4 regions of the Paenibacillus sp. FSL P2-0121 genome follow, and region 4 is predicted to be linked to each of the others. Evidence: riboswitches for the same ligand, from Rfam matches in the RefSeq annotation. Region 4 holds a riboswitch; each other region holds the start of a gene.
What was found. A riboswitch is a leader RNA that binds a small molecule or an ion and turns the genes downstream of it on or off. The one in region 4 is predicted to bind cyclic di-GMP.
Positions count from the first base shown of each region.

Region 1: it holds a riboswitch for cyclic di-GMP, as region 4 does, so the genes downstream of both, MKY54_RS11130 (DUF6612 family protein) here and MKY54_RS01890 (anti-repressor SinI family protein) in region 4, are expected to answer to the same signal.
Region 2: it holds a riboswitch for cyclic di-GMP, as region 4 does, so the genes downstream of both, MKY54_RS02435 (choice-of-anchor A family protein) here and MKY54_RS01890 (anti-repressor SinI family protein) in region 4, are expected to answer to the same signal.
Region 3: it holds a riboswitch for cyclic di-GMP, as region 4 does, so the genes downstream of both, MKY54_RS21375 (thiamine pyrophosphate-binding protein) here and MKY54_RS01890 (anti-repressor SinI family protein) in region 4, are expected to answer to the same signal.

Region 1 covers NZ_CP150245.1:2,548,625-2,556,642, forward strand. The annotation lists gene MKY54_RS11105 (RsmB/NOP family class I SAM-dependent RNA methyltransferase) at 1-67, shown strand, start outside; gene MKY54_RS11110 (pseudouridine synthase) at 70-834, shown strand; gene MKY54_RS11115 (Cof-type HAD-IIB family hydrolase) at 1,096-1,896, shown strand; gene MKY54_RS11120 (DUF4179 domain-containing protein) at 2,040-3,653, opposite strand; gene MKY54_RS11125 (RNA polymerase sigma factor) at 3,637-4,155, opposite strand; cyclic di-GMP riboswitch class I at 4,360-4,451, shown strand; gene MKY54_RS11130 (DUF6612 family protein) at 4,569-5,417, shown strand; gene MKY54_RS11135 (NADH-dependent flavin oxidoreductase) at 5,530-6,693, shown strand; gene MKY54_RS11140 (CapA family protein) at 6,772-7,788, opposite strand.
Region 2 covers NZ_CP150245.1:550,815-558,832, forward strand. The annotation lists gene MKY54_RS02405 (hypothetical protein) at 46-261, opposite strand; gene MKY54_RS02410 (hypothetical protein) at 487-816, opposite strand; gene MKY54_RS02415 (hypothetical protein) at 1,226-1,528, opposite strand; gene MKY54_RS02420 (DUF3221 domain-containing protein) at 1,696-2,040, opposite strand; gene MKY54_RS02425 (ASCH domain-containing protein) at 2,397-2,810, shown strand; gene MKY54_RS02430 (hypothetical protein) at 3,010-3,507, opposite strand; cyclic di-GMP riboswitch class I at 3,898-3,988, shown strand; gene MKY54_RS02435 (choice-of-anchor A family protein) at 4,097-6,280, shown strand; gene MKY54_RS02440 (alpha/beta hydrolase) at 6,388-7,362, shown strand.
Region 3 covers NZ_CP150245.1:4,799,668-4,807,685, forward strand. The annotation lists gene serA (phosphoglycerate dehydrogenase) at 1-208, shown strand, start outside; gene MKY54_RS21360 (SDR family NAD(P)-dependent oxidoreductase) at 583-1,416, opposite strand; gene MKY54_RS21365 (YafY family protein) at 1,576-2,532, shown strand; gene MKY54_RS21370 (HAMP domain-containing methyl-accepting chemotaxis protein) at 2,654-3,904, shown strand; cyclic di-GMP riboswitch class I at 4,079-4,175, shown strand; gene MKY54_RS21375 (thiamine pyrophosphate-binding protein) at 4,331-5,971, shown strand; gene MKY54_RS21380 (carboxymuconolactone decarboxylase family protein) at 5,982-6,350, shown strand; gene MKY54_RS21385 (hypothetical protein) at 6,556-6,906, shown strand; gene MKY54_RS21390 (ketoacyl-ACP synthase III) at 6,961-7,953, shown strand.
Region 4 covers NZ_CP150245.1:430,861-438,878, forward strand. The annotation lists gene MKY54_RS01885 (2-oxoglutarate dehydrogenase E1 component) at 1-2,110, opposite strand, end outside; cyclic di-GMP riboswitch class I at 2,581-2,665, shown strand; gene MKY54_RS01890 (anti-repressor SinI family protein) at 2,693-2,848, shown strand; gene MKY54_RS01895 (helix-turn-helix domain-containing protein) at 2,956-3,285, opposite strand; gene MKY54_RS01900 (TasA family protein) at 3,455-4,063, opposite strand; gene MKY54_RS01905 (signal peptidase I) at 4,154-4,744, opposite strand; gene MKY54_RS01910 (hypothetical protein) at 4,746-5,921, opposite strand; gene MKY54_RS01915 (aldo/keto reductase) at 6,301-7,278, opposite strand; gene MKY54_RS01920 (hypothetical protein) at 7,331-7,546, opposite strand; gene MKY54_RS01925 (PadR family transcriptional regulator) at 7,636-8,018, opposite strand, start outside.

The DNA of each region.
Region 1 (8,018 bases), 2.1 Mb from region 4:
AGGCTGGGGGAAGTGGCAGGACGGTGTGCTCAAGAATGAATATCCCGCAGGCTGGAGGTGGATGTAAGAATGAGCCTATCAGGGAAAACTGCAAAAAAGCAGCGTTTAGATAAAGTATTGTCCCATATGGGGGTAGGATCACGCAGCGATATTCGTAAACAAGCCAAGCAAGGTTTAATTACCGTGAATGGTGCAGTCGTCAAGGATAGTGGATTTCATGTAGACCCTTATCACGATAAAATTGTGGTTGGCGGCGAGCTTGTTACCTATCGTGAATTTATTTATCTTATGATGAATAAGCCACCGGGAGTTCTGTCGGCAACAGAGGACAAGCGGGATCGGACCGTTCTGGATCTTTTAAAGCAGGAATATGTACAGTTTGAACCTTTTCCTGTAGGAAGGTTAGATAAGGACACAGTAGGGCTGCTTCTGCTCACCAATGATGGAAAGCTTGCTCACGAGCTACTATCGCCACGCAAGCATGTCCCTAAGACGTATGAAGCAACAGTTGAGGGAGACGTAGATGCAGACGATGTAGCGGCTTTTGCGGCAGGTGTCGAGCTGGAAGATGGATATGTTACTTTACCTGCACAGCTAACTATATTGGGAAGAGAACGCGGCAGTAAAGTAATCTCACATATTTCGCTGATCATCACAGAAGGAAAGTTTCACCAGGTGAAGCGAATGTTCCAAGCTGTCGGCAAAAAAGTCACTTTTCTGAAACGAGTATCTATGGGAGAATTGAAGCTGGATGAAAGCCTGCCACTGGGAGCTAGTCGTGAAATTACGCTAGAGGAACTGGCACTCTTAAGTACAGAAGCATCAGAACAATAATATAGAGAAAAAATGGTATATAAATTGAATTTGGAAACTTGGGATAAGGGAATGGAGTGGCGGAGGGGAAATTTGGAACTGTAAGAGCGATAGCGGCCGCCTTTGTTTCCGGATTTCAACCACTAGTAAACGGTATAAATCAAGAAATCTGGAAACAACAGCGGCTGGAAGTCCAAATATTCACCGCAGTTGCGACTGAAACTTAACTCAAATAGCCAGGTTCAATATATATAGAAAAAGAAAGACAAGGATGGTGGGAGTATGAGATACAAACTGATTGCACTAGATGTAGATGGTACACTGTTGAATGATGATCACCACTTGAGCACTGAGAATAAAGAAGCCATTGCTGAGGTTACGCGTCTTGGCGGGCAGATCGTGTTATGTACCGGCCGCAGTCCGCAGAACTCGATTCCTTTTATGGAGGAAATGGGGCTGTCTGGTTATGTGCTGGGTCATAATGGAGCTGCTACGGTTCGTGTGAAAGATCGGGAAGTGCTGCATCAATACGGTATGGATGCTCGTGGTCTTGACCCTTATATTGATTATTGTAGAAAGCATGATATTCATTATGATGTGAATACGGCTTTTGATATGTATGTAGATAATGTAGAAAACCTGACCAAAGAAGCCAATTATATGTATGAACACTTCCGTATCGTGCCGGCTACACTGCCAGCATGGGAAGATTTCCGTGAACCGGTTGTTAAGTTTACTGTATTTACACAACCAGAAATCCTTGACGAAGCTGAACGTGAATGGCGTACTTGGACCCATGAGTACAATATTTTGCGCAGTGGTGAATTTTTCGTTGACTTGATGCATCCGGAAGCCTCCAAGGGCAACGCCTTAAAGAATCTGGCTGTGAAGCTGGGAATTCCGCAAGAGGAAGTTCTTTCGATCGGTAATTATTTTAATGATATTTCTATGCTTACATACGCGGGTATGGGCGTTGCGATGGATAATTCTCCGGTTGAGGTCAAAGCGGCAGCGAATGCTGTCACGGGGTCTAACAACGAGCATGGTGTGCGAGATGCGCTGGTCAAATATTGTTTATCTTAAGCATAAAGCGGACTTGAGTCCGTTCTATGCTTTTTTTGTTGTGAAGGAAATAAAAGAGATACCTAAACAGAAATGATTTTATCCATAAATAACCCGCCCTTAGGATTAACTAGAAAGGGCGGGACATAGATTAACTTCCTTTATTAAAGTTTAATTTCCTCGTTCCGGCTAGGATCGCTATATTTATAGATACCAGGGTTCAGTTCGATTTTTTCGTCGAAAGGGATATCTTTGTAGCTATCAATATTAGTTCCTGTAGATATCATGCCCTTAGGTGTAATTTCAGGCACCACTTCTTTGCCATTAATCCGTAACGTAGTTTGGTTAACGCTTTTGAAGCCAGAAGATTTGGATGTTGATTCGACAATCAAATTTTCGCCCTCAGTATAGTAAGTGAATTCAATTTTTAACCCATCGACATCAAGTGAAGTGAACTGCTTTTCTTCTTTAGGTTTGTTTATAGTGATCCAATTCTTAGTAGTATCACGTTTCTCAATGACAGCATCCTTTAATATAAGTTTCATTGGAACATCGGACCAGTCGTTATACCATTCCGGAGATTCGAATTGAAATAAATGCTGGTAGCTTTCGGAATGATCTCCTTTCAAATTCCAACCCCCAGTGATTGTTTGATCACCTATAACCAACTGAGCGGTATTATAGTGGACAATTCCTTTTTTAAGCGAATCATTTTCATCTATTAGAATTTGGATATCCAAAGGGGTAACCACTAGCTGATCTAAGGTTATGCCGGTCTTTTCTTGAAATTCAGGACTGTTATACAGTTTCTTAGTGTAAATCGCCTCACTTGCTTTTTGTCCATCTGCTTTAAAATCGAACTTCCACGTACCTGAAAATCGTTTCGCTTCTTCAATGTAACTAAAATGAAGACTAGCTTCCTTCCAATCTGATTCAGTTATATTGAAAACCTGTTCAATAAATAAATCCGATCCTTCGTTAGGCATGATGGTTGGAATTGCTTCATTCTTTTGACCACCAGTACTAACTACCAAATGTGGATTACCCCGTCCTAAGTCAGATGGTGATGCAGCGACTTTGTAACGGATAATGGTTTGATTGGAAACATATCGAACGGATTCGATTTGAAGGCTTGGATATTGCTTAACTCCAGTATTGATAGTATCCCCTGCTTGATGATTAGATTGTAAGGGAATATTCCGATCACTGTAAAAAATGAGATTCCGTGCTTCAAACCTATAGTCCTTTTTATCATCCTTTAATGTATCAGGTGTCTCATATACTCCAATGAGTTTCTGGCTTTCAGGATCGTATTCTAAATAACCGTATACCTTTGCCTTGGCACCGGATTCACTAGTCATGATGTTTTCCTCTGTAGCAAATCCAGTATATTTGGATAGATCAGATTTAGTATCAAGTGATAACAGCATTTTCATTTTTTCTCCATCAGTTACAACACCGTTCAAATTCATTGTTACTCCTGAACTGGAAGTTTGAAGATTATACTGTTGACCGATGCCGTTATTTAATGCATTGCTCACACTTCGACCACCAATTTTATCCCAATTAATCGTCATACTAGCGAATACAGGAATGGCTACAAGTAAGAGGCAAGAGAAGACAATACTGATAGGAATAACCTTTTTATTAGACCTAGGAGTATTCTGGGAGGCATGCAGATTTCTTTGACGTGTATAAGCTTCTTGTTTTATGGCAGTCCACATCAAATCATAATCCGGTCGGGGAATATGTTTATCTTTTTCAATATAGAGACTCATTACTATTCAGCTCCTTTAGTTGGGTTCCACCCATTCTATTTAGTATTTTAAGTCCCTTGTTCAGTCTGGATTTTACAGTTCCTTCGGGTATGCTCATAACTTTAGAGATCTCGGGTACAGTCAATTCGTTTATAAAACGAAGGACTACTACCATTCTGATTTTGTCGGGAAGCTGACTGTATAACCCTTGTAATTCTTTTTTAGTTTCCTGTCGATCCAAACGTTTTTCTACAGGGTTTGATTCCTCAGACCTGGATAGTAAATAATTACGTACTTCTTTCATCCACCCCGTCTTACGCCTTTTGATCACACTGTTGCACTCATTCGAAGCAATTCGTAAAATCCAAGCTTTCAAGTTTCTTACCTTCGACTTATCCGCTAAGATAACTTTTACAAATACCTCTTGGGAAATATCCTCCGCATCTGCCTGATTTTTCATTAAGTAGTAACAAAAATAATATACTTGTTCTTTATAGAGCTCGAAAATTTCCCGGTCACTCATTTTGCTGCACCCCCTGTCTTTGCTGTTCTCATTAATAAGACTTATAAGCGTATGTAATCGTTCATTTTTCATTTTGATTGTAGTATTTCTTCTGAGTATCATAGCGAATTCGAATGGAAGATAAGTCGTTTACAGGTAATTATAACCATGATAAAATTAGCGGTGGGACATGCGTCCGTAATCTAATTAAAACTAATTGAATGTCCGCGTTAAAGGTAAAATCATCGAAAGATGATGACACAAAGCCATGGGTCTAAAGCCTTTCGACAGAAGGAAATGATCGCCAGGCCGCCATAGGGATGTCTTATGAAGCATAAAGGATAGCTCTAAAAATATGTAGTCTATTTTGAGCTCTTTTATTATTTCGACCTATACGGCGTTACATTATCGCAAGGGGCCGAAAGGGGAAGTACATGAACAGTTTTTTCAAAACAATAGGTACTAGTTTGGCAGTAGGTGCTTTATTGCTGTCCGGAACGATCGGATGGATGTCTAATCCAGGAGTAGTGTCTGCAGCTACCTCAACAGTAGTAACCGCGGATCAGATGATCAGCAAAGTAACGGCAGCCTCCAAAGCAATAAAGAATTTCCATCTGGATGTGACCAAAAAACAGGATATTCAAAGCGGCGGGGTGCGTATCAGCAACACCAACACTCTGAAGCTGGATATCAACCGTCTGCCGAATTTTGCCGCAGCAGGCACTGTCGCTAGTAGTCTTTTAGAAACATCGTACAGTCTATATGCCAATGACAAGGAGTTTTACTATCTTGTAGACGGAAGTGAACTGATCGATGAATCTGAAGATGAAGGTTACGACGATGACGGGGAGCCAATCGATCCTGATGCACAATATTGGCTTGGACTGGAGAAAACGGAATGGGATGCCTTTTACTCTAAAGGCCAATACGATCCTGTTTCCATGCTTGATTCGGTCAAAAGTTATAAAAAATCCATGAAAGTCAGCACTGCTGGCGCACAAACAGTCTTACAATTCACGGTAACCGATCCGACAGCAGCTAAGGGGATAATCAAACTCTATGACCAGGAGAACCTCTGGGATGGTGAGACAGTTCAACCCAAAAGTGTAACGTGGAAATTATTCGTCAATACTAAGACTTGGCAAACGGAAAAGCTGACAGTCGATCTGAGTTATGTGCTGGTAAGTGACGGAGCTAAAGATACATACACCACGAAAATCGAAGCTAAATATTCCAAAAATAATAAAGGTGCAGCCATTGTAAAACCGGCCGAACTAGAATAATAAGGACGATTCATAACGAGCGAAAAGCGCTGTTCAGCGGAACAGCGCTTTTTGTTGTATCCAACAGCAGTTCTTTATTAGTTGACAAGAATAAATCATTGCTGTAATTTATATGTATGCGCATGTATATAATAATTTATCTAAATATAATTTAATGAAAGTTGGGAAAAAGATGATAGCACTAGACACAGCATTAACTTTTCGCAGAGGGCTGACATTAAAAAACCGAGTGGTTATGGCTCCAATGACCACTCGAATGAGCTTTTATGACGGTGTAGTAACACAAGATGAATTGAAATACTATTCGCTAAGAACGGGCGAAGTAGGTGCGGTCATCACTGCGGCAGCAAATGTACAAGAGGGTGGAAAAGGATGGGAAGGTGAACTTAGTGTTTCCTCCGATGAATTTATTCCTAGCCTCAGCCGATTAGCATCTACTATTAAACGAAATGGAACAAAGGCTATTTTACAGCTATTCCATGCAGGAAGAATGACAGATTCAAAAATATTGCGTGGCGTACAACCCGTTTCCTCCAGCGCCATTGCTGCCGAACGCCCGAATGCAGAAATTCCAAGAGCATTAACAGAAGATGAAATTTTCGGTGTAATTGAGGATTTTAAAAAAGCGACTCAACGTGCTATTCAAGCTGGATTTGACGGGGTAGAAATTCATGGAGCAAACACATATTTAATCCAACAATTCTTCTCTCCACACTCCAACCGTCGTGAAGATCAATGGGGAGGAAGCTTAGAGAAAAGATTTAATTTCATTAACCAATTAGTGGATGCAGTTATTGCTGTCGTTGACAATTCAGAGGTTAAGGATTTTATTGTCGGGTATCGTTTTTCTCCAGAAGAATATGAAGAGCCTGGAATTAAAATCACCGATACCTTTTATCTCATTGATAAATTAGCTGATAAAAAGCTGGATTATCTGCATATTTCATTAGGGGACTTCAAGAAAGTATCTGCATCAGAAGATTTTAAAGAAAAATCAATCCTGCAATATGTGCATGAGAAAATCAATGGCCGTATACCTTTAATTGGGGTAGGAGATATCCGTACCAAACAGGACGCAGAGGACACGTTGACAAATGCTGAATTAGTAGCAGTAGGACGGTCTCTTATCATTGATCCTCATTGGACAAGTAAAGTACTGGAGGGTAAAGAAGATCTCATCAGAAGAGTACTTGCTGATCAAGATAGAGAAGAACTTGTAGTAGAGAATGGTATTCTAGAATTCCTTAAATTAATGATGCCTGATCGTTTACGCTAAACCCAAACACAGTTTTGAGGTCTAAATCTATAACGTTCCGCGGTAAATTCCGCGGAACGTTATTTTTCTGTAACGACTCTATTCCCTCTTTAAGATTGTTGTCGTATGTTTCAACATTCGATTCATGAGATTTCGCCGTTCTGTTTTTATGTCGGTGTCGCTTCTCTTTAATGCGTCGCGGATGGGGATGATCTCTGTAATTTTCCTGCCGCTTTTTATTCTTCGATCTACACAAGTCGGGATGTAACCTACGTTAGTTATACTCGTGTGTCCTTTTTCATCCTTCTTTATTTTAAGCGTAAGAATGATACCGCTTTGTGTGTAAGGAATATTCATTAGTTTAGTCGAAACAAAATTCCCCAATGAGTAAATAACGAATTGTTTTTTTCCACGAAGCGCTAACGGTTGAAGAACATGTGGGTGAGACCCCAGTATGATGTCGGCGCCATTTTTAAAGAAGAGATTGACCAGCTCTTTTTGCCTCTTGTTTGGAGTGTAACGATATTCGCTTCCGAAATGCAGATAAAGCAAGACTAGATCGACTTTCTTTTTTAAATCTCGAATCTCCCGAATGATCTTGGGCGTAGATATCCGGTTAACCAGCCATGGCTTACTCACTGGTACAGGAATTCGGTTGGTTCCTGCTGTGTAGGAGAGGATGCCAATCGTAATTCCTTTGACGTTTTTAATAAGCGTTCTCTTGGATTCTTCTAATGATTTAGCTGTTCCCGTGTGGTCGATTCCATTACGGTCCAGAACTCGTAACGTCCGAACCAGACCCGGGGCACCATAATCCATGCAATGATTGTTGGCCGTTACTAATACGTCGAATCCGGCTTCCTTAAGTGCAGGGGCCAGTTCGTCTGGACATTTGAATATCGGACCGCCTGATCGGGGACTTTTCCGGCATTCGGGGCCACTTCCAGCAAAGGTGGTTTCGAGATTGCCAATCGTCAAATCAGCCTGTTTCAGATAAGGAGCTACTTTTGCAAACAGGGGGCTGAACGAATAGGTTCCGTCAGGCTGTTTAGCATCCGAAATAATATAACGTTTGACCATTAGATCTCCCACAGCAGCTATTTGTATTTCAGTCATGGATATCCACCTTTTTATTATTTTCATTAGGATATGGCATAAAGTTGTTATGGGTTATTCTTTCTTTAAGGCGAAGTGCAAACATTTGTGTGGCTTTTTATTTAAAATGTGACTCAACGCATAATCACTTTATTTAGATCGTCTAAATTTAAGGTATTCATTTTTTTCAATCTTTTATAATTTGATTCAAATCCTCTTTTTTGTTTGGCAGCCATAATAAAATAAGGTTG
Region 2 (8,018 bases), 120 kb from region 4:
TTTGGGAATATGAAAATCCCCACCAGTTTAAGGTGGGGATTTTGCTTACCAAGTATTATAGTTCGACTGATACTTAACATGTTTGTTCTCATAGCTCTCATTTGGGTAATCACGTCTGACAGACTGCAAGTAGCCTGAAATTGCAAATGCTGCAATAAGCCCTCCTATAATTCCTGTGATTAAGCTGAATGTTGAAAATCCGAATGTGGCAACTACTCCAATGGAAGACAATGCTACAAGCAATAGACTGAATATTTTCATCTTTATACACACCTTCATTTTGTATATATAGTAATTTGGAAATTAAGATTGATACGTTACCTTGTTTGATCGGTTTCGATAAAAATAATAAAAATTCAGCAAATCTTTAGACGGGCTTCATACTTATTTAAGCTAAGAGGATTATAGTAATTACATAACCCCCTTATAATATAGATCTAGACCCTGCCGGAAGTTGGTGGGGTCACTTTTTTGCACAGAGTAATTTTATAAATATGGTTGCCCAATATAGAAGAGAAACAAGAAATATAAAATGTAGAGAATGGGTAGCTTTATTTTTAATTTCTTGCAGGAATTTTTGAATTTTTCTGAGGTCTTGGACAGATTCTTCATCACATATCCATAAATGAGGAATTGTCCAATAACAAAGAAAATGAGCTTAAGGGGAAAGTTGCCCATTTTTATCTCAGTGAAAATAATAGTGAATGTGACACTCACAAAGGTTAGTGATACAACTTTTAAAAACTGTTCATAACGATCTTGTGGTTCTTTGATAGGATCCTGCTGCCCCCATTTTCTCTCATCAATTTCTGTCATGGTAAACCTCCAATCTACTGAATGTTATTAGTATTTCACCAGATTGAGATGCTTTTTGAACAGGGAGAATTAATTGGGAAACCATTATGAGTATAGTTGTCTGTTGCATCTTGTTGAAGGCTTACTTGTTGTGGAGATAGTACACTTGAATTTGATTGATTTGCTGATGCGAAAGGAGCAATTGCGGTAGTCAATAAAGCGATTGATAAAACTACGATTAGTTTTTTCATACTTTGATAATCCTCACATATGAAGTGTTTACTTACATGGATAATAGTAAATTTAATGGTTAATGATGTATATGAGCTATAAGATCGATTTGAAAAATGAGATGTTTTGTAAGTTTTTATAAATAAACGTCGAATATTATAATAAGAGAGTTTTATTGGTGTAGATGACCTAGGACTAATTAATTGTGATGAATTTTAAAAATACGAAACCCGCCGATGCATGTCTCGCGGGTTTGTGCTGATCCTGTATCTTCAAGTAGATCCTTCGTGTTATTAGGTACATTGCCAACAACTGTAGGGACTTTATAAGCTCCTATAGTTGTTACATGGTAAGGTTTCAGTAATTCCAACAAAGAGTAAATTCCCAAATGCTTGGGATTATGCCCACTGGCTTCGGTAGGTGAGCTTTTTTTGTTTACAGAATGTTCCAGAATTATTATATTCAGATTATGTAAATGTTTCGTCCGGAAGAGATTATTCATAGTATATGTTCGGAAGGGTATTTCTGCTTCAGGAATTCCCGTAACAGAGATGTTGAGAGTATATAATGTTCCATATTATATACTCTGATTTCTCCTTAAATCTACACAAAGAAGCGCCATCCCTTTTGGAGACGCCGCTTCTTTATAGTAGATTCTATTCTTTTTGCTCAATTCTTGATTTTGGTGATCTTTTTGGCGGTAACTTGTGCAGGGAATGAATCATCACTTACTTCAAAAAACACTTTAATCTCATCGCCTTTTTTATATTTAGAAGGTGCAACTTTATTTACCCAAATGGCTTGAGAGTACTCATTAGATTCGAGAATTTCCTTGTATTCCTTGTTCAAGTCTTCTTCTTTTAATTCAGAAATTACTAAAATTCTTTTATTTTCTACATCTATTGTGTGTACAATTCCTTTCAAAACTTCATCATTCTTACTACAGGCGGTGACTAATAACAAAAAAACAAAAATAAGAGTCCATTTAATAGTAGTACGTGGTTTTTGAATCATGGACCTTCCCCTCCAGTGGTTACGACATTAGTTTAAAATCGGTTGCACAGGCATAGCAGTTAGTACATTACCCAATATAAGAATATACAGCAGCCTTTCCATTATGACGACCTTTATTGATTCTGGGGAGTTACAGGTGAATGTCTGTAGTATTGATATTTTCATAAGAACTTTTGTTTGTATATAATAAAAATAAATGTTCTTATTTTAGAGGCGATCAATGATGGAAATGAGTATCGACCAAACGGTTGGGATTATTTAATTTATCAGGTCAAGGTGAGCAAGATTACACAACGCGAGATCGAGATCCGTGCATCCGTGACAAACGTCCAACATAAACGAAGGGGATAAATATCATGCGGTGTATAACAATACGGCAGCCTTGGGCGACCTTAATTGCTCTTGGTGAAAAAGAGTTTGAAACTCGTTCATGGAGAACAGCCTACCGCGGCGAGTTAGGCATCCATGCCGGAGTGAGGATTGACAAAAAGATTTGTGAACAGGAACCGTACAAATCAGTATTGGCGAAACATGGCTATACAGCGAATAATTTGCCGACAGGAGCTATTATTGCTACAGGTCAGCTCGCGGGATGTTATGTGGTTACTCCAGAGGTGGATTTAAGGGAATGGATCAATGGGAATGAATATGATTTTGGCGACTATAGTGAAGGACGGTTTGCCTGGAAGCTTGAACGGGTTCATCCATTAAGCCATCCAATTCCAGCTAAAGGTCGGCTAAGCTTGTGGGAGCACTCTAATCACTTCTGAACGGCGAACAATATTTTTAATGTAATTTTTATGTGCCTATCAGCTATTTTTCAGGTTCGAGGTATATATTAGAGACACCAAACACCCCCCAGTGTTTTGTGGTATATCTCTCTCAGGTCTTGCCAACTCCCATGGTAAGGCCTATTTTTTTGTTCACTAATTGATTGGGGGGAGAGAGCGCAGCGGCTTCTATACAGCTTTACTTAATCTGGTACTGTTCTTCGTAACTCTTAAAAGATGAAATATCCAGCCCTAGGTATCTGCGCATATGGATGGCAGCCTGAGCCGCAACAATGTCATTCAACAGCAGCATTCGTTCATGATAGCCACGACATATATACTTGGCTTCAATTCCAGTATTAAGTCTGTTTTGCTCATACACCTTGATTCCCCGTCTTCTCATTTCTGCACGAACATCCCTTAGATCTGTTGTAGCTACTGCAGCAGCTGTTCCAAGCACCTCCAGATAAGGGGCGGGTGTTCGTAAGTGTGTAGATAAAATGGCGGAGTCCCGTTCGAAAGCTGATAAAATCATCGGAAGCAATAAATAAGATTTCACCAGCATGTTGTCCCTGCTTTCTGCTCTATGCATGAATCTCATCACCTCTAATAGGAACGTATATTCGTATTCTACCCCGATATTCCAAAAATAATCAATGGTATTTCTAAACAGCTTATCCAATGTGATTAAATTCACAACTTAATAACGAAGAATAAATTATATTAAAAATTGTAATAATAAAAATTAATGTATCGAACGCAAATAAAGGAGAATTATGATGGAAAAAGAGGGCAGCCTCCAGCGTGGATTGTTTTTTGGTTTAATTTTGAGTGTTCCCTTATGGATATCCATATTGGGCTATATACAGTTACTTTAAAATTTAATGAAAAACCTTATGCGAAGCGCCTTTAGGCGCTTTTTTTGTGTGGTACTAATGCGGGGAATTATCGAAAGGAATTGATTGACAATTGTGGGTGTCGGGAGCTAAACTGTTATTAATTCAAAAGTATTAAAAGTCATAGACTGTTATTGGATAGAATGCTTCAGCTACCAGTTCTGGACTTGCAGTGTAATACATATATATAGTCATGATAATAGCAAACCGTCTGAAAGGGCGGGACGCAAAGTCCAGGAGTCTAAAGTGTCTTAAAGGCACAATGACCGTCCGACTGCCATGAGAAGGGAATTTCACTTCTTTTTGGCGGTCTTTTTTGTTGTTAGGTCCTTTAGAGTTTCTGGTAATTATTCTGATTAATATAAATCATAGTTTTAGGAGGTGTGCCATTTGAAAAGAAGAATAAAACCGTTACTCTCGCTTGTATTAGCTGGGATTTTGACGGTAGGTAGTGGGCTTTCCTCATTAGGAGCTGGAGTTGCTGGAGCTAGTAGTTCTTCTACATTGGGAATTGCAGCGGTCTACAACGTGTTTATTCTAGGGGATATAACAACAGTTTCGGATACGGAAGGAAGGTTTGCTGCTGGAGGTAACGTTAACTTAACCAACTATAGTGTTGGAGATAGGTTGACCGCTGCAGAGGTTTCCCTGACTGACACACTTGTTGTTGGAGGGCATCTTACTTTCAACGGAGGTACTGTTTATGGGAATATCGTGCACGGGGGAGATTTTTCAGGGAATGTAACGCTCCTCAAGGGTGGTACAAAAAGACAGGGGAGTACGATTGACTTTTCAGCCGTAGGTCAGTCTTTGAAGGACAAATCAGCAGAACTTGCAGCATTGCCGGCGAATGGAACAACAGTGTACCAATATGGCAGCCTTACCCTGACAGGTACAGATCCTGCGGTCAATGTTTTTAATGTTTCAGGAGATAACGTCTCTAATACCTACGGAATTACAATAAATGTTCCTTCAGGATCTACTGCAATTATTAATATTGATGGTTCTAACGTAAAAATGAAAAACTTCGGATTTCTACCTAATAACGTGTTGAACAGCAAGAAAATTTTGCTTAACTTTAGCCAAGCTGCGTATCTTGATATGGCAGGCATAGGTGTAATGGGAAGCATACTTGCCCCCTATGCTCATGTTGATTTTATTAATGGTCAGATTAACGGTACTTTAGTGGCGGCTTCACTCAAAGGTACTGGTGGTGGTGAATTTCACCACTATCCATACGATGGTGATGAACCTGGACCAACACCAACGCCAACGCCAACGCCGACAGTGACGCCGACACCAACAGTGACACCAACGCCAACGCCGACAGTGACGCCGACACCAACAGTGACACCAACGCCAACGCCGACAGTGACACCAACGCCGACAGTGACACCAACGCCGACACCGACAGTGACACCAACACCAACGCCGACGCCGACAGTGACGCCGACACCAACGCCGACAGTGACGCCAACACCGACACCAACGCCGACAGTGACACCAACACCAACACCAACACCAACGCCGACGCCGACGCCGACACCAATACCGACACCAACGCCGACAGTGACACCAACACCGACGCCGACACCGACACCGACACCAACACCAACGCCGACGCCGACACCGACACCAACGTCGACGCCGACACCAACACCGACACCAACACCGACGCCGACAGTGACACCAACGCCGACGCCAACACCAACGCCAACACCGACGCCGACACCGACACCAACGTCGACACCAACACCGACACCGACACCAACGCCAACACCGACAGTGACACCAACACCGACGCCGACAGTGACACCAACACCGACGCCGACGCCGACGCCGACGCCGACAGTGACACCGACGCCAACACCAACGCCGACGCCAACACCGGCACCAACGCCGACAGTGACACCAACGCCGACGCCGACAGTGACACCAACACCGACACCAACACCAACGCCGACAGTGACACCAACGCCAACGCCGACGCCGACGCCGACACCAACGCCAACACCAACGCCGACACCAACACCAACACCGACGCCGACAGTGACGCCGACACCAACACCAACGCCGACAGTGACACCAACACCAACGCCGACGGTAACGCCTGAGGCAACACCGACACCGACGGTAACGCCTGAGGCAACACCAACACCGACGGTAACGCCTGAAGCAACACCAACGTCGACACCAGAGACTTCGGTGTTCCCGACACCAACGCCATCATCCGTAATTGGCACTATAGTTCTTGCAGAAGATCCTGTGCCGCTTGGGCCTGTAGCTTCGCCGACACCATCGCCAGTACCAACACCAACACCGTCGAATAGCACAGAAGTACTTGTTGATGATGATGAGATCCCATTAGGTCCGGTACCGGCAGTGACACCAACGCCAACACCAACACCTGATGAAATCATCGTAGTGGACGATACGATCCCATTAGGTAAGCCACCTGTGAAGGAATTGCCAAAAACGGGTGAATCAAGTCCTGCACCTTACTATGTAGCAGGTTTAGGTTTTGCACTTATCGGATTATTAATGAGAACCAAGTTCTCCAAAAAGAATAAATAATAAAGGGTAGATCAACATAGAGTCGCTTTCGGGAGTGTTCCGATGGCGGCTCTATTTGTATGTCATGATTGCGATAGTTTGGTGCATTCTAAGTAGATGGTATACTCTTGTTGGAAAAGAAATGTAGAGGGGATGGCGAAGGCGAATTGATATGGTTCATTATTAGCGCTGTAATCATCATAGGGATTCTAATCTATGTGGGATTTTTCTTCTATGGTATTGCTATTAAACGAGCGCCAAAGGTATTTCTAAGTAATAATCCTAATCTGAAGGCTGATCCTCCGGTTGCCGGAGCTTCTTGGGGGGAGGGGAAGGATTGGGTCTCTCGCCAGAGCTTCGAGAATATTGAGATCGTATCTGCAGATGGACTTAAACTAAGGGGTTACTTACTCCAATCTAATCGTGCTGCGGGACGCACAGCCATTCTAGCCCACGGTTATTCAGGTAAAGCAAAGGATATGGGGGCGTACGCCAAAATCTACTACGAGAACTTAGGCTTTAACATCCTAATTCCCGATGCAAGAGGGCATGGAGATAGCGCAGGGGATTACATTGGTTTTGGTTGGCCGGAACGAAAAGATTATTTGCAATGGATTGAATACATGATTAAAAAGACTGGGCCCAGTGCTCAAATTGTGCTTCACGGCGTCTCTATGGGCGGTGCTACAGTGCTAATGACCTCAGGGGAAGATCTTCCGCCGCAGGTAAAAGCTATTGTTGCGGACTGCGCTTATACCTCAGTAAAAGCACAATTATCTTACCAACTACGACGCATGTATCGCTTGCCAAGTTTCCCTTTCGTTCAAAGTGCAAGTCTAATCACCCGCTTGAAGGCGGGGTATGGTTTTGGTGAAGCCTCTGCATTAAAACAAGTGCGGAAAGCGAAGGTCCCGATTCTTTTTATTCATGGGGATGCGGATAACTTTGTACCTTTTGCTATGATGAATGAATTGTATGAGGCATGCCAGAGTCCAAAAGAGAGACTCATAGTGCCGCAAGCGGGGCATGGATTGTCTTATGATACGGATAAGGCGGGGTATATAGATGTAGTAACAGCTTTTGTAAGTCGATATGTAAAATAAGTCCTGAACGTAGACAGCGCCCGATATCCGCTAGGTAGCGGTTATCGGGCGCCTATATTTTTCCACACATGACGTAGTCCTTGAATAAGGATCGTACCGTCATGCTTTCTCGTTATATTCATCCCCCGCCGTTCGTGAGTAACGGGTGTCTTAATTCCTTGTTATTTCCAGCAGCCGTGTGGCGAGAATAATCCTTCCAATACGACAAAAGCCCTACCTCTCTTTTGCCCTTGCGGCTCCATTGACCGCGCCAGTGTGAATCGGAATGCTATATTTCGAATTTAATCTCATAAAAAGGAAGAGTACTGCAAGAAAACATAAAGCCTCTTTGTCCAAAATGCCGATGTGTATAATAGTCGGCCTGACATCTTCTTGGTGGGGATATTCAATATATCGAAAAACAAATACCATATAAATATAACACACTATTGTTTAAAAGGCAAATATAATAATGAATTCCAAGATAAGGTTTATTTGATTCTAGAGAGGAACAAACCTCGATAAGGGGCGCTTAGATTTTGAAAGTAACTTAAATTGGGTTAATTGTGAATTATTCCGGAAAAGCTAGTAAACCAGAGGAGATGGGCGATCTCGGTGCAAATGGGCTAAAATGTAAGTTGGATATTTTTGCAAACGCTACAAACTTCAACTGAAAA
Region 3 (8,018 bases), 2.6 Mb from region 4:
TAACGACAAACCAGGGATTATCGGACTTGTGGGCACATTGCTGGGCGAAAATGATGTCAATATCGCCTCCATGCAAGTGGGACGTAAAATCGTTGGTGGCGAAGCAATCATGCTGCTGACCGTTGATAAAGCTGTACCTACTCATGTGCTTGTGAAGCTTGCTGGCCTGCCAGAAATCAACACTGCCGAAGAAATCATTCTTCTGTAAGCAATACGATAGAAATCAAACAACAGAGCAGCGATCCTCCCTTTATAGGAGTTTCGCTGCTTTTGTTGTTGATCGTCGACCCATTTCGGCTTCATTTACAACACCGAATCGAGTTCCCTCGTGGAGGCTTACGGACACCCTTGAGGTTACGGACCCAGATGACCCTATATGCAATAATTCCGCCTTTGAAGCAGGGTTTCGGACTCCAGTGCCACTATTCCTCAAAAAGAGAGCTAAATCAGGTGTTTTGCCTATCAATAGCGTCTATGGGGACCGATAGCGTTCTTAATATACGAAAATGCTGCATTTAAGATCAGCTGTGTCCTATACTGCTTCGTACGCACAAATGGGATCAAACAGATCAAGTTTGCTGTTTAGACTAAGAATGCGGGAACAGTCCGACCATCGATGTCTGTAAATCCATACTTTTCAGCCAGCGTAGCAACCTGCTGCGGTTGTCCGGTCATAGACATGACCTTAGGATCGGCTGCTAGAGCAGCGGCTGCTCTACCGATATAGGTTGTGGATTCAGTCATCTGCAATTCTTCAACCTCATGCCAATGCTCCTCATCCGTGTTCATGCTCTCCAACACCGCCTCTGTCCTCATCCAGCCCGGAGTAAGCGGAATAACAGCAATGTTGTCCTCTTTAAGCTCATTCGATAACCCGTAGGCCATGCGGACTAGGGAGTTTTTAGAAAGATCATAATAGAAGTTTCCAAGATATTTGTAATGATCCCAAAAGGTTGTGTGGATGATTAGACCGCCAGCTTTTGCCTCACGCATTAATGGTATTGCATAATAATTTGTTATCAACTGTGCCCTCACACCCGCATTAAACATATTATCCCAATGCGCTGTAGGAAGCTCCCAGAAAGACTTCTGCTCAATAGGTAAATCGTTGCCGCCCCATACATTGTTGACTAAAATATCAAGCCGCCCATGCTCTGAAGCAATCTGGCGAATGACCGCCTCTGTCTCCTGATCTTTTGTATGATCACATCGTATGGCGCTGCCGGACCCTCCCTCCGCTTTTATTTCCCTAAGTACGTTATCAATGCTCCGCTTGCTATGCTCTATGCCAGAAGCCTCTGTCGTTCTGCCCGTAATATAAACGAATGCACCTTTCCTTGCCAGCTCCAATGCAATTCCTCTACCAGCACCTCTGCTGCCTCCGGTGACCAATGCTACTTTTCCTTTTAAAGTCATGTTCTCAATCCTTTCTACACTTGTTTTTCTCTAAATGTTCTGTATTTAATCCTTACCTTATATAAGTATAATTCTTTAATATGACATCAACTGACATATATAATATAATAATTAATTAAGAACTAACTAACATTTATTAGGAGGAGGAATGTTCCCTTAATGAGAGCCGATCGTTTGTTATCCATCTTACTTTTGCTGCAAAATCGTGGAAAGATGACGTCCCGTGAGCTAGCCCAGACCTTAGAAGTGTCTGAACGAACTGTGTTTAGAGATATGGAAGCCTTATGTACAGCGGGAATACCGATTCTTGCCGAACGGGGACGCGAAGGGGGTTGGATGCTCACAGAAGGATACCGGACCTCCTTAACGGGTATGAAGCCCTCAGAAATTGCTACTCTGCTGCTGTCCGCAGACTCCTCAATCTTAAAAGATCTGGGTATACAAAACGACTTCTCTTCTGCCGTGCTTAAGCTGGAGGCTGCTTCCCCATCCAGGCCGAATAATCCAGCCAGTTACCTGAGCCAGCGCATTCATATAGATGGTGCCAGCTGGCACCCTTCCGACGAGACATATCCGTTCCTATCTGTCCTGCAGGAAGCTGTTTGGGAAGACCGTAAAGTAAAGATCACTTACCCACGGAATGACGAGATGAAGGAGCGTTTCATTGAACCTCTCGGGTTAGTCGCAAAACGTGGAGTTTGGTATGTAGTGGCACGAACCGAGGGTGAAATGCGGACTTTTCGCGTGTCGAGATTAATACAAGCTGACGCAACTTATGAATCATTTGTCAGACCTGAGGCTTTTGATTTAAAAAGCTACTGGGAACAATCGACTTTAGCTTTTAAAGCAGCACTGCCAAAATATGTAGTGAACTTAAAGGTGAATGAGTCTATTCTTAAAGAATTACAACGTGAAAGATATGTAACTATAACTTTAGTAGAACCCTCTGCTAATACTGGGTGGATGAACGTGGAGGCCGAGTTTAATGCTATAGAATCTGCCTGTCGTATCGTACTCTCTTTCTCTCCTTCAGTTATTGTTTTAGCTCCTATCGAACTAGTAAGGATGGTAAAGTCTGCTATTAAAACAATTTCCACAATATATGAGGAATTTTGACATGAATTCTAAATATCTACTACTTAAAGAAGATTTATGACACTTCTCTATAGACCAATGACCTATAAATCCCCTATAATAACACCATTACATAAAATTTAATAAGGGGGACATTTTACCAATGAGCTGGATGCACAAACTTCCGTTAAAACAAAGAATTGTTGCCGGATGTTACCTCGTTGCCGCACTGTTTGCTATTCCTGTCTTAGTTACGTTAATGATTCTAGGTCAATTTCTCGTAGGAATTATACTAGTAGTTGTTCTTGCAGGTCTGACTTTACCTGTTGCTCGCTTCGTGGAGAGAACGCTTACATCATCTTTTGATGATATTGCTAATGTATCTCACAGTATTTCGAAGGGTGATTTCACTAGCAGAGCGGACGAAAATGGTTCAATGGGTGACGTAAGCCGCTCCTTTAACACAATGATTGATAAGCTCAAGAAGATTTTGACCGATGCATCGCAGATCACCCGTCAAGTTATGGATGCAAGCCGCGGAATCGAAGATAAGAACCAGAACCTGAAAATTGTCATGGCACAAGTAGCCTCTTCTTCTACTGAGCTCGCTCTTGGTGCAAATGAAATATCTACGGATATCGCTGATATGACAGAATCCATTAAAGACATTGAAACTAAAGTATCCAATTATACGAACTCCACCAAAGAAATGAACAGACGTTCAATACATACCTTAGAACTTGTCGAGCAAGGGCGCCAATCCGTAGATACACAGGCTGAAGGCATGCGTAAAAACATAGAGGCTACACAAAAAGTGGCTGATACTATTGAAGCTCTCTCACAAAATGCCCGCGGGATTACGATGATCACCAAGACCATCACAGAGATCGCTGAGCAGACCAACCTGCTGTCACTGAATGCCTCCATCGAAGCTGCTCGTGCCGGAGAGCATGGTCGGGGTTTTGCCGTTGTAGCTCAAGAGGTCCGCAAGCTTGCTGAGGAATCTACGGCATCCACAAAAGAAGTATTCGGCTTGGTCCGCAGCATTGAGTCAGATATTAAACAAGCCATCGATAATATCGCCATCAATGAAGAGGTTGTGCAGGTTCAGAATGAAATGATCACTCAATCTGCCCATATTTTCGCACAAATTGTACAAAGCGTGCAGTACATTACCGAGCAAATCTCTTCATTCTCTGCGGAGAGCGATCTTATGCTAGAAAGTGCCTTGAAAATTTCCAGTGCAATTGAGAATATCTCAGCAATCACCGAAGAAACTGCTGCTGGCACGGAAGAGGTATCGGCGGCTATGAATGAACAGATTAATGCCCTGCAGTCTGTTGCAGAAGAAACGGAAAAAATGACCCAGGCCGTATTTAATCTGCAAAAAACCATTCATATCTTTAAATTCTAGTTCAAAACTATCAACTGCCACCTAAGCTGAGTCTTAGGTGGCAGTTTTTTTCGCGAGGCAAAACTTCATCTCTTGGACAAGACTTTCGTCAAATTTCGAGTTTTTTTAGCGGATTATGTTGACAAAAATTAATGAGGAATATATTGTAAAGGAAAATTATTCTTATCAACTATAAATTAATATTGGCAAAATCCTCGAAAGAGGATGACGCAAAACCATGGATCTACAGCCTCATTTTTTCGTTTGAGGCCATGATTGCCAGGTTGCAGAGGAACCAGGACGGCTGAACTATTGTTCAGTCTTAGCGGTGCCTTATGCCACCAACCTGTGCTTACTATAGAGCACAGGTTTTTACTTTTTGAGTATATTGATCTGTCGTATCTATTCGGTAGATTAATAACTAATATATATCAAAAAACTTGTGAGGTGTTTCTTTTGAAGACAGTCGCAGATTACATGGCGGAAGCACTACGTAACCTTGGAGTCACCCATTCTTTTGGGATCATTGGCAAATCCATTTGTCCAATTGTTCTAAAGATGGTGGATTACGGTATTGAATTTATTCCCGGCAGACATGAAGCAAGCTCCGGATTCGAAGCAGCAGGGTATGCGCTGAAAACGGGTAACCTAGGCGTAGCATTTGGTACTTCGGGTCCTGGGGGAACTAACCTGCTTACAGCAGCAGCACATGCGAAAGCTAACAACCTACCTGTCCTATTTATTACCGGCCACCAATCCATTACAGAGCTTGGAATTCCTCAATGTCAGGACTCCACCTCTTTTCTGGCTGATTTAGCTGATATGTTCAGACCTGCCACCTTGTTCAGTAAATTGGTTGAACGTGGGGATCACTTTGGTACTATTTTTAATCATGCGATTTCTGTGGCCCTGACCAAACGGGGTCCTGTTCATCTTTGTATTCCTTTTGATGTACAAACTGAAGTATTGGAAGAATGCAATATAGTAATCCCAGAAAGAGAATCTCTAATTAGTCAAGCTAATATCGATAGAGTCATCGATGCTATTCAAGCTGCTAAGAATCCTTTGATTATTGCGGGTAAAGGAATTAACCGCTCCGGAGCACATAAAGAGCTTGTTCAACTCGCAGAAACTTTTAATATTCCTGTAGTAACATCTCCTGGTGGAAAAGGGGCTATAGTCTGGGATCACCCACTCTATCATGGTCCTATTGGCGTTGGCGGTTCGACCCACGGGGACGATTTATTGAATAAAAGCGATTTATTTATAGTGCTTGGATCACGTTTAAGTGATATGACCATCTGTAATCTTAAACGGGAGAATCATCCAGCAACTTTAATTCAATTTGATATTGATCCAACCTTTGTCGGAAAAATACTATTGTCCAAAACGATACCGGTCACTGGGGACCTGCGCGATAATTTGGTGCACTGCCTAAATCATATTGACCCAAGCACAATCACCAAACGTGAGGCTTTGGCCGATGCGGATTATTCAGAAGAGCTTCCAACCCTCAAGAATCTTTCCCTTGCTTCCGTAATGAGCACTTTAAGTGATTTGATCCCTTATAATAATTCAATTTTCGTTGATGATGGAAGTCATGGATTCCACGCTGCAAAATGGTACAAGGTTAAGAAACCGGGCAGCTTTGTTTTTGATGCGTATTTTGCTTGCATGGGTAATTCGATCGGCATGGCTATTGGTGCAAAAGTTGCAGCTCCTGAAGAAACTGTCCTCTGCATTACAGGTGATGGTTGTTTCATGATGCTCGGCGCTGAGATTAACACCGCTGTCTGCAAAGATATCCCTGTCATCTTTATCGTGGTCAATAATAAGCAACTAGATATGGCTCTTAAGGGTATGGAGAAAACCACAGGTCGTATCGATGGAACTCTATATGAAGTACCAATGGACGCCGTGAAATTCGCTGAATCTCTAGGTGCTAAAGGCTACAAATGTGAGACTGCGGATGAATTCACAGCTGCAATTAAAGATGCGGTAGCTCTAAACCATGTTGCCGTTATTGAACTACTAACAGACCGTGATGAAGTCCCTCCGACTGCACACCGTACTTTGAACCTAAACTAGGAGGCTAACCATGAAGGAAAATATCAACAGTGGTCTCAACCACTTCACGAATCTATCAGGAGACTATGGCGCAAAAGCACTAGCTCCAATTAAAGACCACTTCCCTGACTTGGCTGAATTTATTATGGGGAATGCCTATGGCGATATTTTTCAACGTAATACTATAGCCCCTGACTGGAAGGAAATCGCAGTCATTTCATCTTTAATTTCAATGGGTCAATTCGAACAGTTGGGCGTTCATTATGTCATGGCCCTTCGTGTTGGAGTTACCGTAGAACAGCTTAAAGGTATTCTATTACACTTAGTACCCGTTATAGGGGCACCTAGAATCATCACAGCTTTTAATATCCTGCTTGCAACCATAGAAGAAATCCAATAACCCAACAGTTCGACAACAATATACAAAATTCGACTTTATTATTGCATACACTTGAAAAATATGCCTATAATAGAGTCGGAATATCCCATTACTTGCTGTATAGTGTCGAATTTTGACTTTTATAAAACAGCTAAATGGATATACATGGCTGGATATTGCAGTCGAACTGTTTTGGACAAATTCAATCTATGGGAGAGATTTAGGCATGGGAAGTTTCGTTTTGAAGACAGACACTACAAACAAGGTTATTAACATTGAGTTGGATGGAACATTTTCTGAAGAAGATGGTCTAAAATCTATTCAAGCTTATCAACAAACTATCAATCCAATTACTCCAGCTGACTATGAACTAAAAATCGACTGCAGAAAGCTAAATGTAACTGCACCAGATGTTGTACCTCTTTTAGAAAGCTGCTTTGTAATGTTTAAGAATGATGGATTTGTAAAAGTAAATCTAACGCTTGAAAATAACCCGATCCTCAAAATGCAGCTTTCCCGTCTTGGCCGTAAAGCTGGACTCGATAACATCGAGATCATTTCTGCGGTTACAGTCTAGATCTTTGAATCTTAATATGTAGGCCACATTTTACTGCTTTCCTGGAGGCGTATTATGACCGGAATTCGTATTAAAGGCATTGATATCTATCATCCCAGCAATATAGTTGGTAACGACTTTTTCATTAAGCATTTTGACGAAAAAGGCATTGATATTCGAGGTCTATTATCCGCATTAGGTCGTATTACACGGTATAGTATTAAGGATGCGGATGAGAATTCCCTTACGATGGCTTTTGAGGCTGCCAGGAATGTTCTGGAGAAAAGTAGTCTCACAGGTGCCGATATCGACCTTATTGCCTATGCAAGTCAAACTCCTGAGTATATCTTTCCTACCAACTCATTAATGATTCACCGTTTGATCAAAGGCGCATCCCATACAATCTGCATTGACAGCAATGCTAATTGTGCGGGTATGACGGCTTCTGTGGAACAGGTTAGCCGTCAAATGCAAGCGAATCCTAGGATTAAACGAGCGTTGGTCATCGGCTCCGATTATGTAACCCCTCATGCCGATAAGAATGATCCAGTCTACTACGCTAACTTCGGTGATGCAGCGGCGGCAGTCATTCTTGAACAAGCTGAGGATGTGGTCGGTTTCATTGACTCTATCTACCAAACGGATCCTTGTGTTTGCGATAATTCCAAATTCCCGTGCGCAGGCCTGGCTAAACTGGGTAAACAAGGTGTAGCGGCTGGAGAGTTTAATGTGAAGTTTATTCCTTTTGATGATTCCATTTGCATAGATGCTGCTTCTGAGTCTATTCGTACTCTACTGTCTAACAACAATATCGCGCCTGAAGCCATTAAAGCAGCCTGCTTCTCACAGTTTTCATTGCCTAATATCTTAGAGATGTGTAAGAAAGTCGGCATTGATCGCAATGTAGCGGTATACATAGGGGATGAATTCGGATATACCTCTACCAGCAGCCCATTTATTGCTCTACATAAAGCTGTAACTACTGGAAAGATCGAACGTGGTGATAAAGTCCTGTTCTGGACAGTGGGCGCCGGTTGGCAAAATGTAGCATTTGTTATTGAATATTAGGAGCTGTATAACAAAAAGCGGCAAGCTAGGGATTCACCTAAGCTTGCCGCTTTTTAATATAAATA
Region 4 (8,018 bases):
GGTCAAAAATAACCTGACCCGCATTGGCGAAATCACCATACTGTGCTTCCCAGATTACGAAGGTTTCCGGTGCAAACACATTATAACCATATTCAAAGCCTAATACTGATGCCTCTGACAATGGACTGTTGTATACGCCAAAGGAGGCACGGGAATCGCTTAGCTGATGTAGCGGAGAGAATAAATCTCCTGTTTTACTGTCGTGCAGCACCAGATGGCGATGTGCGAAGGTTCCGCGCTGGGCATCTTGACCGCTCAGTCGGATGGGCGTTCCATTTTTCAGAATGGTAGCGAAGGCTAATGTTTCAGCTAGTGCCCAGTCGACCTTTTCACCCTCATTCAGTGCATCTTTACGACGTTGTAAAATGCGCTCCAGCTTCGGATAAACCTGGAATCCAGCAGGAACCGTCAACAGTTCACGATTGATCTCCTGCAGGCTGGAGATGGATACCGCTGTAGTGTTTGCCGCTGCGCGGTCCGTTTGTAGAGGAATGAAGGCTTTGGGTTCTTTTTTCTTATGATTGCCTTCCTTCATATTATCGTACGCACGCTGCAATACGCTTTCTGCTTCAGCATTCATCTTTTGTACGTCTTCGGCGGTAAGAACCTTTTCGTTTTTCAGTCTCTCTGCATAAACCTTGTAGACGGTTGGATGATTGCGAACCTTACCGTAGACAATAGGTTGTGTGGTTTCAGGATCATCCATTTCGTTATGACCATGACGGCGGTAGCCGATGAGATCAATTACGAAATCTTTTTTGAATTGATGGCGGTATGCGCTAGCTAAACGTACAGCTGCTACGCAGGCCTCTGGGTCATCAGCGTTGACATGGACTATTGGGATTTCATACCCTTTGGCGATGTCACTCGCATAATGCGTAGAACGGGAATCTTCACTTTCAGTCGTAAAACCAATTCGGTTATTAACAATGATATGGATCGTCCCACCATTTTGATAACCTTGAAGTTTGCCGATATTAAGCGTTTCTGCAACAATTCCTTCACCTGGAAAAGCAGCATCGCCATGCATCAGCACCGCCATAGCTTTACTGGTATCAATCTTCGGCAGTCCTGCAGTGCTCCGATCTTCTTGTGCGGCACGAGTGAAACCTTCCACGACAGGATTGACGAATTCCAAGTGACTTGGGTTATTCGCTAGTGTTATTCTTGTGCGTACGGTTTCTCCTTCACGGACAGCACGGTCTGCACCGAGATGGTATTTCACATCACCTGTCCAACCATAGTTAATGCCTGTGGAGCCTTCGGAAGGGAAAAGCTCCTTGTTCGGAGAATGATGAAACTCTGAAAATATGATATCATAAGGTTTGCCCAAAATATGTGCAAGAACGTTGAGGCGGCCGCGATGCGCCATGCCCATCAAAATATGCTCCGCACCGTCATGTGCAGCAGCACGTACGATTTCATCTAACATCGGCACAAGAGCATCATTGCCTTCAAGACTGAAACGCTTCTGACCTACAAAAGTCTTGTGGAGGAAGGTTTCAAATTGCTCTACCTGAATCAGACGGTTCAGGAGCTCTTTGCGTTCTGTATTATTTAGGGGTGCTGGTGAGCTGGTGGATTCTGCCTGTCTATTTAGCCATTGCAGTTCTTTTTCTTCATGCACATGCCCGAATTCATAGGCGATGGTCTTGGTGTATGCCTGACGCATACGTTGCACGGCATCCCATCCGGTATGCACATCATTCGGTGCATTTTCCCATATAAGCGTGGCAGGCAGTGCGATCAGGTCTTCGCGGGTCAGCCCATAGGTTTCAAGCTCAAGATATTTTGCCATGGGATTCTGATCGCGTACCAGCGGATCAATTTCAGCGGCCATATGACCATATATACGAATATTGGCGATTAGCTTGGAAGCTCTTACTGCTTTTCTAAGCCATTCGGTGTCTCCCGAGATGCGCGGCTGAGGAGCCGGTTCGCTATCCGGAGTTAGGGGAGGAGGTCCCGAATTTGTAAAAAGCTCGCGATAATTATTTTCTACGGTGGAGGGATCTTTCACAAACTGTTCATATCTTTCTTGAATGTAGCCTAAATTGGGTCCGTAATACTTACTCCAAATGGATTCGTTATAGGGCTCTTTGGCTGCCATGAATACATCCTCCTTAACGGATGAACTCCATACGTGACATTTTGTGTCAACGCTTACTGGAGCTGTGATGATTGCGGTTTCATTTCTCATCTTATTGTGCTACTTTCGGCCACTGTAATCAATTCATTCTTTCGTCCAATACGTTCGCAAAATGGTATGGGTTAGCTTGTTCTAATGAAAAGAAGGGTGTTTCTTCTCATTACCCATTCTAAAGGCCTATTAAAATGATTCTATTATCCTTATTTTTAACTATTAGGTCAGTAAATATTTATTTTGCTAGTACAATTTATTTTATGTAACGGACGAGTATCGTGATAATCGGACAAGATCTTTGAAAAAAAATCTTTTATTTTTCGTTTTTAAAATAGAAAGTAACCAGGAATCGACACACTTTTCCGCTTTCTTTTTGTATAATGTTATTGCAGATAGTAATTTTATAGTTTTTTAAGCAGATCCTTTCGTGAAAAGGGTCCAGTAAAAGGTAAACTTGCCGAAAGGCAGGGGCACAAAGTCGCGGGTCTAAGGTAGAGATACTATGACAGCCGGATTGCCTGGGGACGTAAAATCTTAGGGGGAGATTTTTTGGAAAAGTCCAACCAGGGTAGCAACAGAGAACAGCAGTTTATTGATCTGGATCAAGAGTGGGTACATTTATTATTAGCAGCTAAGAAGGCTGGCATTAAGGCAGATGAAATCCGCCAGTTCTTTCATGAGAAAACTGTGCAGATCGTGCAGTAATACATTAGAGGGGTTACATATCGAAAAAGGGCACAGCGGTTCTTCGCTGTGTCCTTTTTCGATATGATTTAGTAGAAGAGAGGATCGTACCAGATTAGTAGGAAGTATTAATCCTTTTGATCGAGCTTCCATTTCTGATAGTCCAGAAATTCTTTGAATTCGCGTTTGCTAATGCCTGAGTCCATAGCTTCCTGCACCAATCGGAACCATTCCGAATCTAAATGTGATTCCTCTGCATCATTGGGTTCTCCATAGAGTAGGGCATGAATGGATACCTGAAGCGCGTCAGCGATTTTTTCGATAAACTGGATGGATGGATTGGATTGGATGTTTCTCTCCACGTTGCTAAGATACGACTTAGCCACATCTGCTCTGTCCGCAAGCTCAGATAGGGAGAAACCCTTGTCTAGGCGGAGCTGCTGGATACGTTGGCCCATATTCTGTGGCACTATGCTGACGCCCCTCCGTAATTTTTGTTATTAGTATAGCAAATATCAATAAATCGGACAAAGTTTATTGTAAAGAGAAGAGCAGCAATCTGCTTATCCGTGACCGGATTCAGGATCTGCTGCTCTTCGAGTATTTTATTAAATTACTTTATTGATCTTAGTAGTCTTTTTTCGCACCTTGTTTAGCTACGAAATCCCAAGTCAGTGTTAAGCTATCGCCTTGGAAAATATTTTGATCTTGGTTATTTTCCACAAATTCGAATTGGACGGAGAAGCTGTCGTTGGTACCGGCTTTAATACCGGATGCTTCGGTAAAGAGTTGATCCCAACCTGTATTTTTTACGAGATCCGGATGCTGACTTTTTAAAGCAGCAAGTGTAGTCTCATAAACTACATTTTCAGGAGAGACGATAGGTACTCCTTTATCATTATTTCTAAGGAATTTAACTTTAATGAACTCGGCTAAATCCAGGTAGTTATCTCCTTTAGCATCCGTGATTTGAGTCGATGTATTCAGAATAATAGATCCGATATCGAGCGAACCATCGTTTTTCAATTTGAAGGATTTAGTTACAGTATCACCTGGTTTCAGGTTAGGAATATTAACGATGACAGAAGGGTCGGAGTTCAGATCGAGCGTGCCCGCTGCGAATGTAGCTGTGCTTTGCGCAGTGTCGCTAAAGTATGCGAAGGTTCCTCCGCCGATTAATGATAAACCCAGTGCTGCAGATGCTACGCCAAGACCCAATGTTTTCTTGATACCCATAATAAAATTCCTCCTCAAATTTGTGTTTGAATTTTTTATAAAATTTATATATTGTATCTTCCGGTTCGTAAGCGGAAGTGGACAATCAACTTAGGGCTGTGTTTCTGTTGGGGGCGGTGAGGCTGGCAGTAGGGCAGCATTTTTCTTTTCTAATGCAGCTACAGCCTTCCAAGAGGTATACAGAGCATAGAGCAGAAGCATCAAGCCAGGCACGATCATGAGGACAACACTTCCAGCTTTGGAAACCGCGAAATTCATAGCGTAACCGACATAGGGTACAGTGACCCCGGTATACTGAGCTACAACATTCACAGAACTGGTAGGGTTCATGTCGGGCGCATCGTTGTTATCGCCTTTAGTACGATAAACAGCTTCACCAGTAGCGTTATTGACGGTCGCTTCTACAATCCGGTGAGTAATGAGCAGATTATCTTCATTCCTAAAGGTGATGACATCGCCTGGTTTGAAACGATTCATATCCCCTCCGGGTTTTAATGCGACAATTGAGCCTGTCTGAATTCCTGGTTCCATCGATCCTGAGAGTACGGTTTTGATCTCATATCCGAAGAAAGCAGGTTCACCGCCGGAGGCCTTGGATAACACTACGGCTGCCACCAGCAGAATAAAGATCACAAGCATTAAGCTCGATAGGGTATTATTGATAATTTTTTTAATTCGCATCTTATTCTCCACCTTTCTCAGGTTGAGGGTCCGAAGGAGCTTGGGTTGCTACCGGCGGGGTAGTCGTACTGTCTTCCGCCTTTGGCGTCTCTTGTGGAGCCTCTTGCTGAGGGACATCTTTTGGAATTGTGAGCTCTTCGTCAATTTCCGGCTTAACCGGATCAGTGGCTGGGGCTTCAGGTTGTTCTTTATTTGGGGCTTCCGGAGCAGTTTCGCCTGATGTTGGAGGGGTTGCCTCAGCTTTCGCTTTATCCTCGGCTTCTTGTTGCTTTTTCTCCTCAGCCAAACGTTCTTCTTCTTTTTTCGCTTCTTCTTCTTTCTTTGCTTGCTCTTCTTCTAGCCGAGCTTTTTCAAGCTCTTCTAGTTTTTGCTCGCGAGTCTGACTGATCAATTGGAGTTTATCTTGAAGGGTAGTGATACCTGAGGTTGCCGATTCTTTATGGTTAGTCAATTCGGTATTTAGAGCTTCATAAGATGAGGTGAGGTCGCTAGAGATCACGCCGTCTGGTTGAGTGAAGGTAATCAGGAATGGCAGTGGCTGTGGGAACTCTCCTTCGCGTAATTCAAGTTGTCCATAAACATCACTGGTAACTACCGAAGCGAATGGAAGACCGACATCGTGTATGGAGGTTAAGTAACTAATAACTCCATTTAAGGAAGCATTCAAGGATTCCGAGATCACACCGCTTTGATTCAGGCTGCTTTGTAAATCTCTGAAAAATTGCTCGTCCTTGATTTCTAGACAGTTGGAATCTAGAGAAGTCATATATCCTCCTATCTGGAAGAGTAAGGCTGCTGCTGCACTTAGCTCATTGTGGATTTGATTCCAAATTTGGCTGTTAGCCGCCAGTTGCTCGTTAACGCTATCTATTTGGGATTGAAGCGCCGCTATTTGCGAAGAAATCTCTTCTGCAGCGACATCAAGCTCTTCCAGCGACATCCCTTCTATTCCCGAAACGTCCGAGTAGTTAGCTGATGAGGAAAAGGGCTGTAGTGATTCTTTTAAAGTGAGCGCTCGATTAACATGCTCTTTGAACTCTGTAAGCAGTGCCTTGATCGAATTCGGAAATACTTCGCAAAAGCTAATCGTGCTAGTGGTTTGCGTAGCGGCTCCAAAGCCTCCATAGGTACCACCAACTTGCTGCGAGGTATATAGAAATAAGACGGAGACAGCCATTCCTGATTGCAGTATACGTAATCCGATTTTCCTGTTTCTTCTAGGTCTTCTCCTTGCTGATCTGGGACTCAGAGGAATACCTCCCCTCAATGTCTGTTTCTTTGGTTCGTTATTATCGTTCTTTATTAAGAACAACTTCTGTAATGAATCATACATGGAATAAATCAAAAAGAAAACTGCCAATAACGCGCATTTGTACTCTATAAAGAACGAAAATGATAATTTATCTCTAAATAACTCCATATATCGCTCGATTACTAAATATATTCGCAATAAAGAACGATAAGTTAGAGTGATTCGCAAAAAAATACCCGGCTCGCAGTAGTAACGCGAGCCGGGTATAAGCGGAGTAATGAAGTTGAGAATATAAATGTATATGTTACGGAAGTTTTGAACCGCGTGAACTAACATACAGGTCATACCATTCTTTACGGCTAAGCTCCAGCTTGTCCGCATCGGCACAGGCAGTAATACGCTTCGGATTCACAGTTCCAATAACAGGCTGAATGGCAGCTGGATGTGTCATTAGCCAAGCCAGTACAATGGCTTCGGGTGTTGTTCCTTTTTCATCTGCGAGCTGTTGGACCATAGCTGCTGTTTGGACGATATTCTCCGGTTGATCCTCTAATGAACGCCCGCTAAATAGACCTTGGGCGAGTGGCCCCCAAGCTTGAAGCTGAATGTTCTCCATTCGACAATGTTCAAGGGTTCCCTCAGGGAAGATAATATCCTTCCAGGGTTCACGATTTACACTGATTCCAGCATCCACCCAGCTGATCTTAGCCAAGCTCATATGCAGCTGGTTTACGATAAAAGGTTCATCGCAATAAGTCTGCAGCAGCTTGATCTGAGCGGCGCTCATATTGGAAACCCCGAAATGACGAACCTTACCAGCGGCCTTCAGTTGATGTAATGCGGAGGCTACTTCCTCGGGATCCATTAAGGGATCAGGTCTATGCAGTAGAAGAATATCAATGTATTCGGTCCCAAGTCGTGACAATATTCCATCTACACTGTTCAGAATATGTTGGCCAGAGAAATCAAACGTATTAGTGCTGTCTCCAGGCTCCATTAGCTTAATTCCACATTTAGATTGAATTATGATTTCTTCACGTAGTCTTGGACGATCCTTAAAAATCTGACCGAATACCTTCTCCGCCTTCCCACGAGTATAGATATCTGCATGATCAAACATGTTGATGCCGATGGAAAGGGCGGCATCAACCGCTTCATGTCCCTGTTTAACATTCTCCGCAGTAATCGGCTCATGGTCCCAGTCACCGCCTAGCCCCATGCAGCCTAAAGCAATGCGGCTTGCGGGAATCCCGCGCTTGTTTAAAGGTAACGCTTTCAACAATGTGATTCCTCCTTGGAAATTATGATTGCGTACTTGTAGATATTGTACACTCTCAGAAGCCCGTATGGTATTTTTTGTCGCTGGAAGAGCGGTGTTTGGTCTCCTCTTTGTTCTTTTCCTCTTGCTTTTCCAGCGTTAAATCTTCCATCGGAATCGGGTCTACATTCTGCTCACTTTCATGAAGATCAAATAGACTTTCTTTTTCTGTTGGATATTGTTCCGGGTGATCACGTTTGTCACTATTCAGCTGATGTTTTTCTTGGGTCATTTTTACCGCCTCGCCTTCCTTTGAGATTTAATGGATATTGTGCTCGTTAATAAACGTATTTTGACTCCCTTAAACAGAAAAAGAGGCCATTAGGCCTCTAAATTCAACGGTGACCCTATGTCTTTTAGCTTGCGTGCTACAACATCATCGTATAGGCGCTGCAGCCATTTCAGCTCAGTCAGGGTGTGCTCATATGTACCGTACATTAGATGCAGGGCAGAACGAGGCACGATGGAGATATGCTCCTCGTATACCTGATAAGCCAGATTAACCTGATGTTCTGTTTCCCGGAGGCGTTCCTCGAGCAGCTTCTCAACCTTGCTCTGATCGATATGACGGGACATAGCCAGGGCCATATACATCGGATGATAGAAGGGTTCGTTTTTCTTAATTTGTTGCAGGATAAGCTGTTCGAATAAAGCTTTACCTTGCTCCGTTATGGCATAGATTGTTTTGTCCGGCCGATCACTGC